Regions from separate parts of the Sphingomonas sp. AC522 genome, predicted to be linked through region 2. Evidence: predicted binding sites of a transcription regulator. Region 2 holds the regulator's gene; each other region holds the start of a gene.
What was found. The regulator LexA, encoded in region 2, represses DNA repair genes until DNA is damaged. The targets are predictions, from matches to a motif close to GTTCCNCNCTTGTTCT.

Region 1: a site for LexA is predicted at 1,897-1,912, ahead of recA (recombinase RecA). Genes of this name have one in related genera too.
Region 3: a site for LexA is predicted at 1,532-1,547, ahead of ACZZZM_RS11720 (ATP-dependent helicase). Genes of this name have one in related genera too.

Annotation. Positions count from the first base shown of each region.
Region 1 is NZ_OZ409836.1:2,473,846-2,477,119, forward strand. It holds gene ACZZZM_RS12335 (class I SAM-dependent methyltransferase) at 1-518, opposite strand, end outside; gene recA (recombinase RecA) at 732-1,820, opposite strand; gene ACZZZM_RS12345 (hypothetical protein) at 1,971-2,333, opposite strand; gene ACZZZM_RS12350 (MOSC domain-containing protein) at 2,441-3,163, shown strand.
Region 2 is NZ_OZ409836.1:2,650,324-2,653,597, reverse strand. It holds gene bla (subclass B3 metallo-beta-lactamase) at 1-381, shown strand, start outside; gene ACZZZM_RS13245 (EF-hand domain-containing protein) at 439-1,068, shown strand; gene lexA (transcriptional repressor LexA) at 1,102-1,779, opposite strand; gene ACZZZM_RS13235 (molybdopterin molybdotransferase MoeA) at 1,837-3,021, opposite strand; gene ACZZZM_RS13230 (hypothetical protein) at 3,146-3,274, opposite strand, start outside.
Region 3 is NZ_OZ409836.1:2,355,695-2,358,968, reverse strand. It holds gene ACZZZM_RS11720 (ATP-dependent helicase) at 1-1,528, opposite strand, end outside; gene ACZZZM_RS11715 (GFA family protein) at 1,634-2,035, shown strand; gene ACZZZM_RS11710 (hypothetical protein) at 2,102-2,290, shown strand; gene ACZZZM_RS11705 (inorganic phosphate transporter) at 2,389-3,274, shown strand, end outside.

The sequences.
Region 1 (3,274 bases), 180 kb from region 2:
GGCACATAGCCCGAGGGCGCCGGCGCGGTGGCGCCGATCGCGGCCTCGGTGACCAGGGTCCACTGGTTGAAGGCGCGCCGGCGGAAGCAGGAGAAGATCAGCTTTGCGCCGGGGCTGGCCGCATTGCGCAAGGCGGAGAAGCCGGCGACGGGATCGGCGAAGAACATCACGCCGTGGCGCGAGAAGAGGAGGTCGGCGTTCAGCGGACCTAGTGCCTGTGCGTCAGCGACGCGGAATGTCAGGTTGGAGAGGTCCGCGGCGCGCTGTTGGGCAGTCTCGACCAGAGCCATAGAGAGATCGATGCCGGTTACCGACAGAGCCGGACGCGCGGTGGCTAGCGCGATCGACGTGCCCCCTGCCCCACAGCCGATATCGATGGCAGTGCCGATCTCGGGCGCCTCGGCGAGGATCGCGGCATCGAGGCGACGGGAAAGGCCCGCGAAGCTGCGATCGGTGCGACGCCATTCATCGGCCCAGGCGTCGCCGGTGCGGCCGCTCCATTCTAATCCGACCGTCATGCGCCCTTCCCGGCCTCCGCTATTAGATTCACAGTTTTCCCGCGAATCGTGACATTAAGTTGCGCGCCCGCGACCCAAACGGAAAGACCCGGCGCAGGGCAATGCGCCGGGTCTCCAATGGGAACCAAGTCCCGTGACCGCTGGCCCGGCGCGGGCAAGCACCGTCGCGGCCTCAATCTGAATGTTCCGAATGTTCGCAGTGACCAAGGGATCTTAGAGATCGTCTTCGCTGCCCTCTGCATCAGGCTCGGGGCCGGCCATCATTTCCTCGGCGACCTTCTCGGTGCGCGTGCGGATCGCCTTTTCGAGGCGGGCGCAGACGTCCGGATTTTCCTTGAGGAAAGTCTTGGAATTCTCACGGCCCTGGCCGATGCGGATGCTGTCATACGAGAACCAGGCACCCGATTTCTCGACCAGCCCGGCCTTGACCCCGAGATCGAGGATCTCGCCGATCTTCGACACGCCTTCGCCATACATGATGTCGAACTCGACCTGCTTGAACGGCGGCGCGACCTTGTTCTTGACGACCTTCACCCGCGTGGTGTTGCCGATGATATCGTCGCGATCCTTGATCTGGCCGGTGCGGCGGATGTCGAGACGAACCGAGGCGTAGAATTTCAGCGCATTGCCGCCGGTAGTGGTCTCGGGATTGCCGTACATCACGCCGATCTTCATGCGCAGCTGATTGATGAAGATCACCATGCAACGCGAGCGGCTGATCGAGCCGGTCAGCTTGCGCAGCGACTGCGACATCAAGCGGGCCTGGAGGCCGACATGGCTATCACCCATCTCGCCTTCGATTTCAGCACGAGGAACCAGCGCGGCGACCGAATCAACCACCAGCACGTCGATCGCATTCGAGCGAACCAAAGTATCGACGATCTCGAGCGCCTGCTCGCCGGTATCGGGCTGCGAGACGATCAGCTCGTCGATATTGACGCCAAGCTTCTTGGCATAGACCGGATCGAGCGCATGCTCGGCATCGACGAACGCCGCGACGCCACCGGTCTTCTGTGCTTCGGCAATGGTGTGCAGCGCCAGCGTGGTCTTGCCCGAGCTTTCGGGGCCGTAAATCTCGATCACGCGGCCGCGTGGCAGTCCGCCGACGCCAAGTGCAATATCGAGCCCCAGCGAACCGGTCGAAATCGTCTCGACCTGCATCGCTTCCTTCGAGCCGAGGCGCATCGCGCTGCCCTTGCCGAATGCACGATCGATCTGCGCGAGGGCAGCTTCGAGCGCCTTCTGCTTCTCGGTAGTTGGAGCTGCCATGTTGCTGTCGATGACCTTCAGAGATGCCGCCATTTTCGATGCCCTCGCCACTTGAAGATGTCTACCGTAATCGTTGATGTTGACGCCTTCGTATCGTGTTTGTTCTCATAGAACAAGAGCGGAACATAATTTATTTCGCAGGCATGGACTTGGTTTGCTCAGCGCGCAGCATCTGGCGGGCGCTCAGCCGGGGCAGCGATCGACGATCTTGCCGGTGATTCGCTTGCCGCCGGCGATCAGATCGGGCCTGACGCGCATCCCCGCCGCGAACAATCGGTCTATCGAAGCCTTATATTCCGGGCCGCACATGCCGGAGATGAAATCGGCCGCCCAATCGGTGGCGGCGACTTCGGGCGGGGTTTCGAAGCCGATGATGACCAGCGGCCCCTCTGCCCGCGAATCGCGTATCCACACGCCGGGTTGAACTTCCCTGGGCGCGCCGATCCCCTGGGCGACAGCCGCCGCGGCGGCGACCGGATCGATATCCTGACTCGCAGCCGGAGCACCCAGCCCCATCGCCAGCGCAACAAGCATTTCAAAAATCATGATCGTCCCCTCCCCAAGGCTAGCCAGCTTGTCGCAGACGCCGCACGCGATCAAGGCTTCCGATGCGGCCATTGCAGGCGTGTCGCGACGGCGTTAGCCCGGTATGGATGCAGGAAATCATCGGCACTGTCGCGGCGCTCAACCGCTTTCCGGTCAAATCGATGGCCGGAGAGCCGTTGCAGGTGGCCGAGATCGATTGGCAGGGCGTGGAGGGCGACCGGCAATATGCCTTTTACTATCGCGAGAGCCGATCGCGCTTTCCCTGGCTGACCGCGCGCGACGTTTCGGCGCTGGTGCAGCATTCGGCGCGATTTGCCGATGCCGATGCGCCGCGTACCGCGAAGGTCGAAGTGGTGGCGCCCGATGGCTGGCGTGGGCATATCGACGACCCCGAACTGCTCGAGCGACTCTCGGCGGCGGCGGGTGCACCGGTGGGGCTGATGCAGTTGGCGATCGGCGCATATGATTCGATGCCGGTATCGGTGGTGACCACCGCGGCGCACCATTGGGTCGAGACCGCGCACGGCTCGGCGCTCGACATGCGGCGGTTTCGCTCGAACGTCGTGATCGAGAGCGATCATTCGCAGACCGAATGGGCGGGCAAGCGAATCGCGTTCGGCGAGGCCGATGCGGAAGGCGGCGCGGAACTGCTGATGACCGACGGCATCCCGCGCTGCGCCATGGTGACGATCGATCCGGACAATGCGGCGCGCGACGCGAGCGTGCTGCGGACGGTCGCGCAGCAGTTCGGGAATGCTTACGGGGCGTATGCGGCGCCGGCGAAGAAGGGGCTGGTGCGCGTGGGGGATGTGGTTCGGTTGGTGGATTGAGGGCGGCAGAGCGCCGGGTCTCGTATCATCCGAACGCCGATGCTGAAACCAGGCGCGGGATATTTGAAACTAATGCGTCGCGGCGGCTCCGCGTAAAGCTGCAATGCAGGA
Region 2 (3,274 bases):
GAGCATATCCGGCTGGGCGGGACCGACCTGGTGACGTGGCTCACTCCAGGCCATACCCAGGGCTGCACGAGCTGGACGATGCGCAGTGGCGGGCTCGACTTGATCTTCGCCTGCAGCATCACCGTGGCGGGGCAACCGCTGAAGCCGGGGCAAGGCTATGATACGGCGGCCAGCGACTTCCGGGCGACGTTTGCCAAATTGAAGACGCTCAAGGCCGATATCTTCCTCAACTTCCATCCCGAGGGGTTCAGCATGGAGGCGAAGCGGCAGCGGCTAGTGGCGGGCGATGCGCGGGCGTTCGTCGATTCGGGCGAGCTGCAGCGCCGCGTTGCGGCGGCCGCGGCGGCGTTCGAGGCGGAACTGGCCAAGCAGAGCAAATGACTGTGTCCGGACAAGGTTTTGCTTTTCATGACCGGCGGCGCGTGGCTGATTGAGGCCATGACGAGCAAGAAGAGCGAGACCATCGAGGTTCGGCTGCCATTCGCGACGAAGCAGGCTTTTGCCGAACGGTGCCGGATCGAGGGCATCACCGTGAGCGCCGCGGTGCGCGGGTTTGTCGATGCGCGGTTGGCGCGGCGGCCTTCGCCGCTGGTCCCGCTGGCGGTTTTGGCGGCAATCGTGGCGGTAGCGATCGTAACTCCGGTGGCTTCGGCGCCGGACTTTTCCGCGGGGTTCGAAGCGCTGGACCGCAATCGCGATGGGGTGTTGGTCCAGGCGGAACTGGCCGGGGAGACCTCCGATTGCACGCTGGCGCTACCCTTGCGGCGGGAGCGCTGGGCTGGCGGAGCGCGGCACTTCGCCGTCTGCCAGCACCGTCCGCACTTCGCGGCGCTGGATCGGGACCATGACGGACTGGCGAACCGGGCGGAATATACCGCGGACCGGAAGGCATTTTATCGCCGGGGATATGCAGCGCTGGACCGCGATGGCGACGGCAGCTTGGATGCGGCCGAATATGCCAGTGCGATGAAGACCCGCTTCCTCGATCCTGCTCCGAAGCTCGCCTCGTTTGTAGAGCTCGACCGCAACCGCGACGGGCAGGTTAGCTGGAACGAATATCTGCGCTGAGGGCGGCCGCCGGAACCGCCGCCCGCCAGCGGATCAGTAGCGCCGCAGCAGACCAGCGAGCTTGCCCTGCACGCGCACCTGATCGGGGCGATAACGCTGCGGGTTATAGTCGCGATTGGCGGGGTCGAGACGGATCATCGCGCCTTCCTTCCGGAAATATTTCAGCGTCGCCTCGGCATCGTCGATCAGCGCCACGACGATTTCGCCGTCACGCGCAGTCTCGGCGCGGCGGATCAGCGCGTAGTCGCCATCGAGGATGCCGGCCTCGACCATGGAATCGCCGGCAACTTCAAGGGCATAATGCTCGCCCGAGCCGAGCAAAGCCGCGGGGACGGGGAGCATCGTCGCGCCTTCCAGCGCCTCGATCGGAGTGCCCGCGGCGATGCGGCCGTGAAGGGGAATCTCGACCACGTCGTTTGCCGGAACGGGAGGCGTGGAAGATGCGGACGCCGATGTCTGCACCGGTGCCACGGCCGCCTTCCCGGTTGCGCCACCGCGCTCGGGAGTCTTGAGAACCTCAAGTGCGCGCGCGCGATTGGGCAGGCGGCGGATAAACTCGCGTTCCTCGAGCGCCGATATCAGCCGGTGCACGCCCGACTTGGATTTGAGGTCGAGCGCCTCCTTCATTTCCTCGAACGAAGGCGAGACTCCGGTCTCGGCGAGGCGGTCGGCAATGAAGCAGATCAGCTCGTGCTGCTTGCGCGTGAGCATCCGAATTCTCCCGTCTAGAACAGACTGGGAACGTTTATGCAATGTTCCGCGTCCCTGTCAAGCGAGATCAAGGATTTCCACCGAGTCGCCGATTTTCGCCGCCGGAGCATGCGGCGCGCGGACGATCAGACAGGCGGCGCGCGCAAGCGTTCGCAACATCGAACTGTCCTGGATCGTCGAGGCGAACGCCTGGCCATCGCGCAATTCGGCGCGCAGATAGTCGCTGCGGTGATCGTTTGCAGGGAGCGGCTCGCCCAGCGTGACGGTGCGGGTTTGGGGCTGTGGATGCGCGGCGCCGGAGAGATAAGCGATTAGCGGGCGGACGAAGAGCAGGGTGGTGACGAAGGCGGAGACGGGGTTTCCGGGCAGGCCGACCAGCAGGGCGTCACCCAGCCGCCCGGCCATCATCGGTTTGCCGGGGCGCAGCGCAATCCGCCAGAAATCGATAGTGCCGCCCGCCGCCTCCAGCGCGGGCCGGACGAGATCGTGATCGCCGACCGATGCGCCGCCGCTGGTGACCAGCAGATCGGCGCGCACGGCGCGGAAGGCGGCTTCGAGCGCGTGCTGGCGATCGGGGAGGATGCCGAGATCGATGATCTCGACGGGCAGGCCGGCGAGCTGCGATGCGAGCATCAGCCGGTTGGTTTCGGGAAGCTGGTCCTGAGCGAGCGGTGTGCCGGGCGCGACCAGCTCGTCGCCCGTTGCGGCAATGGCGACGCGGACCTTGCGGCGGACGGCAAGGGTGCCGTACCCGGCCACGCCGGCAAGCGCGACGCGGGCGGGGGTGAGGCGCTCGCCGGTGCGGATCAGCGTGTCGCCCGTGGTGAAGTCCAAGCCTTGCCGGCGAACATTGCGGCCGAATATGGCGGGGCCGTCGCCAGCGAGCGACAGTTGCGCGCCGTCCCGCGCCGCCTCTTCCTGGACCATGACCGTATCGGCGCCCGCGGGCATGACCGCGCCGGTGAAGATGCGGACGGCCTGACCCGGCTCGACCTGGCCCGCAAAGGCCCGGCCGGCGGCGCTTTCGCCGATCACGCGCCATGGTCCGGGCAGGTCGGCGTGGCGGATGGCGTAGCCGTCCATCGCCGAGAGATTGGCGGCGGGCTGGGTGCGGAGTGCGGCGATATCCTCGGCGGCCCAGCGGCCTGCGGTTTCGGCGAGGGGGATGCGCTCGATCGGGAGCGCGGGTGCGAGCGCGAAGAGGCGCTGTTGCGCTTCGGCTACGGGAAGGAGGGCGGGCATCACGCTCGATTAGGGGAGGGTGGCGATAGACGAAAGGGGTGGCTTGCGCGCTGGACGTCGGGCTCGGATGCGCGGCGAAGCGGCGCGAGCATCGTCGGAGCTGGACTGGCCTTCAATTGAGTCGCTAGCGCTCGGCTTTTCCTAGCGTGCCACTGGCCCGCCAGGCGCTCGCGATAATCGCCACCATCAGCATCATCGATCCGAAGCCGATGGCTATCTGCACGGCGATTATGAGAAGTGCCTCCCACCCCTC
Region 3 (3,274 bases), 290 kb from region 2:
CGGTTTTGTCGGCCTGCCACATTGCGGTGTAGCCACTTTCGTCGAGAATTTGCCGGGCGAGCTCGGGATGGGGGAGGGTGTCGCCCATGGCGCGCCAGCGGGCGATGTCGCCGACGAGGTTGCCTAGCGAGCGGCGGGCCTGGGGGGTGAGCTCGTCGGTGTCGAGGATGCGCGCACATGCGGTGGTGAGGGGGATGCCCTCCGCGCGGGCATATTGGTGGACCTTGGCGAGCGCCTTGTCGCCGAGTCCGCGTTTGGGGGTGTTGACGATGCGCTCGAAGGCGAGATCGTCGGCAGGCTGGGCGACGACGCGGAGATAGGCGAGGGCATCGCGGATTTCGGCGCGCTCATAGAAGCGAAAGCCGCCGACGATGCGATAGTTGAGGCCGATCGAAATGAAGCGGTCCTCGAACTCGCGGGTCTGGTGCTGGGCGCGGACGAGGATGGCGATGTCGTCGAGACTGGCGCCGCCCCGCTGGGCGCCCTCAATGTCCTCGCCGACGCGGCGGGCTTCCTCGGGGCCGTCCCAGATGCCGAGGACCTTGACCTTTTCGCCCTCGGGCTTCTCGGTCCACAGCGTCTTGCCGAGGCGACCGCCATTATTGGCGATGACGCCCGAGGCGGCGGCGAGAATGTGGGGCGTGCTGCGGTAATTCTGTTCGAGCTTGATGACCTTGGCGCCGGGGAAATCCTTGTCGAACTTGAGGATGTTTTCGACCAGCGCGCCGCGCCATGAGTAGATAGACTGGTCGTCGTCGCCGACGCAGCACAGGTTGCGGCGCTCCTGGGCGAGGAGGCGCAGCCAGAGATATTGGACGGCGTTGGTGTCCTGATATTCGTCGACCATGATGTAGCGGAAGCGCTGCTGGTAGAGCTCCAGCACGTCGCGGTGGGTCTTGAGGATCACCAGCATGTGGAGCAGCAGATCGCCGAAATCGCAGGCGTTGAGCGTGCGCAGGCGGTCCTGATATTGCTGGTAGAGTGACTGGCCGCGGCCATTGGCATATTGCTCGGATTCGGCCGCGCCGATCTCCGCGGGGGTGAGGCCCTTATTCTTCCACTGATCGATCAGCCCGGCGAGCTGCCGGGCGGGCCAGCGTTTCTCGTCGAGTTCGTTGACGGTGATGAGCTGTTTCAGGAGGCGCAGCTGATCGTCGGTATCGAGGATGGTGAAGTTCGACTGCAGCCCGACCAATTCGGCATGGCGGCGGAGCATTTTGGCGCCGATGGCGTGGAAGGTGCCGAGCCAGGGCATGCCTTCCACCGCTTGCCCGACATGGCGGCCGACACGCTCCTTCATCTCGCGCGCGGCCTTGTTGGTGAAGGTCACCGCGAGCAACTCTGAGGGATAGGCCTTGCGGGTCCAGAGCAGATGGGCGAGGCGCGCGGTGAGCGCCGCGGTCTTGCCAGTGCCGGCGCCGGCGAGGACGAGGACCGGGCCTTCGGTGGTGAGCACCGCGTCGCGCTGGGGCGCGTTCAGGCCCTGGAGATAGGGGGCGTCGTCTGGCGCAGGCGCGGGAAGAGTCATGCGCGAACAGTTAGGGAACGGGGGGAGGCGAGGCAATGGCAATAGCAGTTGCGGATACGCAACGATCCGCATAGAACAAAGCCAGACCATCGGGAGAGAATTGACATGGCGATCACCGGCAAATGCCATTGCGGCGCGATCCGCTATACTGCGGAAGGCGCGGCCGAACATCATGCGCTGTGCCATTGCGTGGATTGCCGCGGCTGGTCGGGCGCGCCGATGGTGGGGTGGATCGCTTTCAAGGAAGAACAGGTCACCGTTGAAGGCGAGCCGGTGGGCTATCGCTCTTCCGAACATGCGACTCGCGAATTCTGCGGCAAGTGCGGGACGGGGCTGTTTTATCGCAACCCCAAATTCCTGCCCGGGATAGTCGATATCCAATCGGGGACGCTGGACGATGGCGCCGGCAATGCGCCCAGCGCCCACATCATGGTCAAGGAGCGGCTGCCCTGGATGGAAAAGGCGCACGAACTGCCCGAGTTCGCGACTTATCCCGGGATGGACTGAGGCTTCCGGGCCGCGGCGATTGCGGCGCCTGCGCCGCGGCCGTATCGTGGCGCCAGGGAGCAGCAGATGAACCTACGTAACCGCAAGGCCCGCATCGCCATCGCGCTGGCGATCGCCGTGTTCGCCGCGTTCGTCGTGTGGCGCACGAGCACGACGAGCGAGGACCCGCGCGCCTGCACGCCGGGGCGCGAAGAGATCAAGGATGCGAGCGGCAAGGTGATCGAGATCAAGCGCGTGGAGTGCCATCGCGGCTGACCTCGAAATTCGGTTGGTCGACTGTCACAAACCATCCACAGCTTTGTAACTTATGTGTCATCACATTGTCACACAGCGCCGCCAGAGCCCGGCCCAACATGGCCACTCTCGCTCTCGATCAGGCCTCGCCGGCATCGCCGACGCGGGGGTCGCGATTCGACTATAAGACTCACCCGATCCTCAAGTTCCTGTTCGCGGCATTGCTGGTCGGCGGGCTGCTTTATGCCGGGTGGAGCGTGCTCGATGACACCCGCGGCGTGGGCGAGGAGCTTGCCTTCGGGGTGTTCGCGTTCCTGGGGCTGGCGCTGCTGATCGCGCTGGGATTCGAGTTCGTGAACGGGTTTCATGACACCGCCAATGCCGTGGCGACGGTGATCTACACCAATTCGATGCCGGCGCATGTCGCGGTCATCTGGTCGGGGATCTGGAATTTCCTGGGGGTGATGTTCTCCAGCGGGGCCGTGGCCTATGCGATCATCACGCTGCTGCCGGTGGATTTGATCCTGAATGTCGGCTCGGCGGGCGGATTCGCGATGATCTTTGCGCTGCTGCTGGCGGCGGTCATCTGGAACCTTGCGACCTGGTTTGTCGGGCTGCCCAATTCTTCGAGCCATACGCTGATCGGCTCGGTGCTCGGGGTCGGGCTGGCCAATCAGTTGATCCTGCAGGGCTCGCGCGGCGGTACTGCCGGCGTCGATTGGGCACAGGTGCAGAAGGTGCTGACGGGGCTGTGGATGGCGCCGCTGATCGGTTTCGGCGCGGCATTGCTGCTGATCCTGGTGATGCGGATGGTGGTGCGCCAGCCGAGCCTGTATCGCTCGCCCGAAGGCAATGCGCCGCCGCCCAAGGGCATCCGCGCGCTGATGATCTTCACGTGCACCGCGGTCTCGTTCACGCATGGCAGCAATGACGGGCAGAAGGGGATGGGGCTTATCATGCTCATCCTGATCGGCTGCGCGCCGACCGCCTATGCGCTCAATCGCA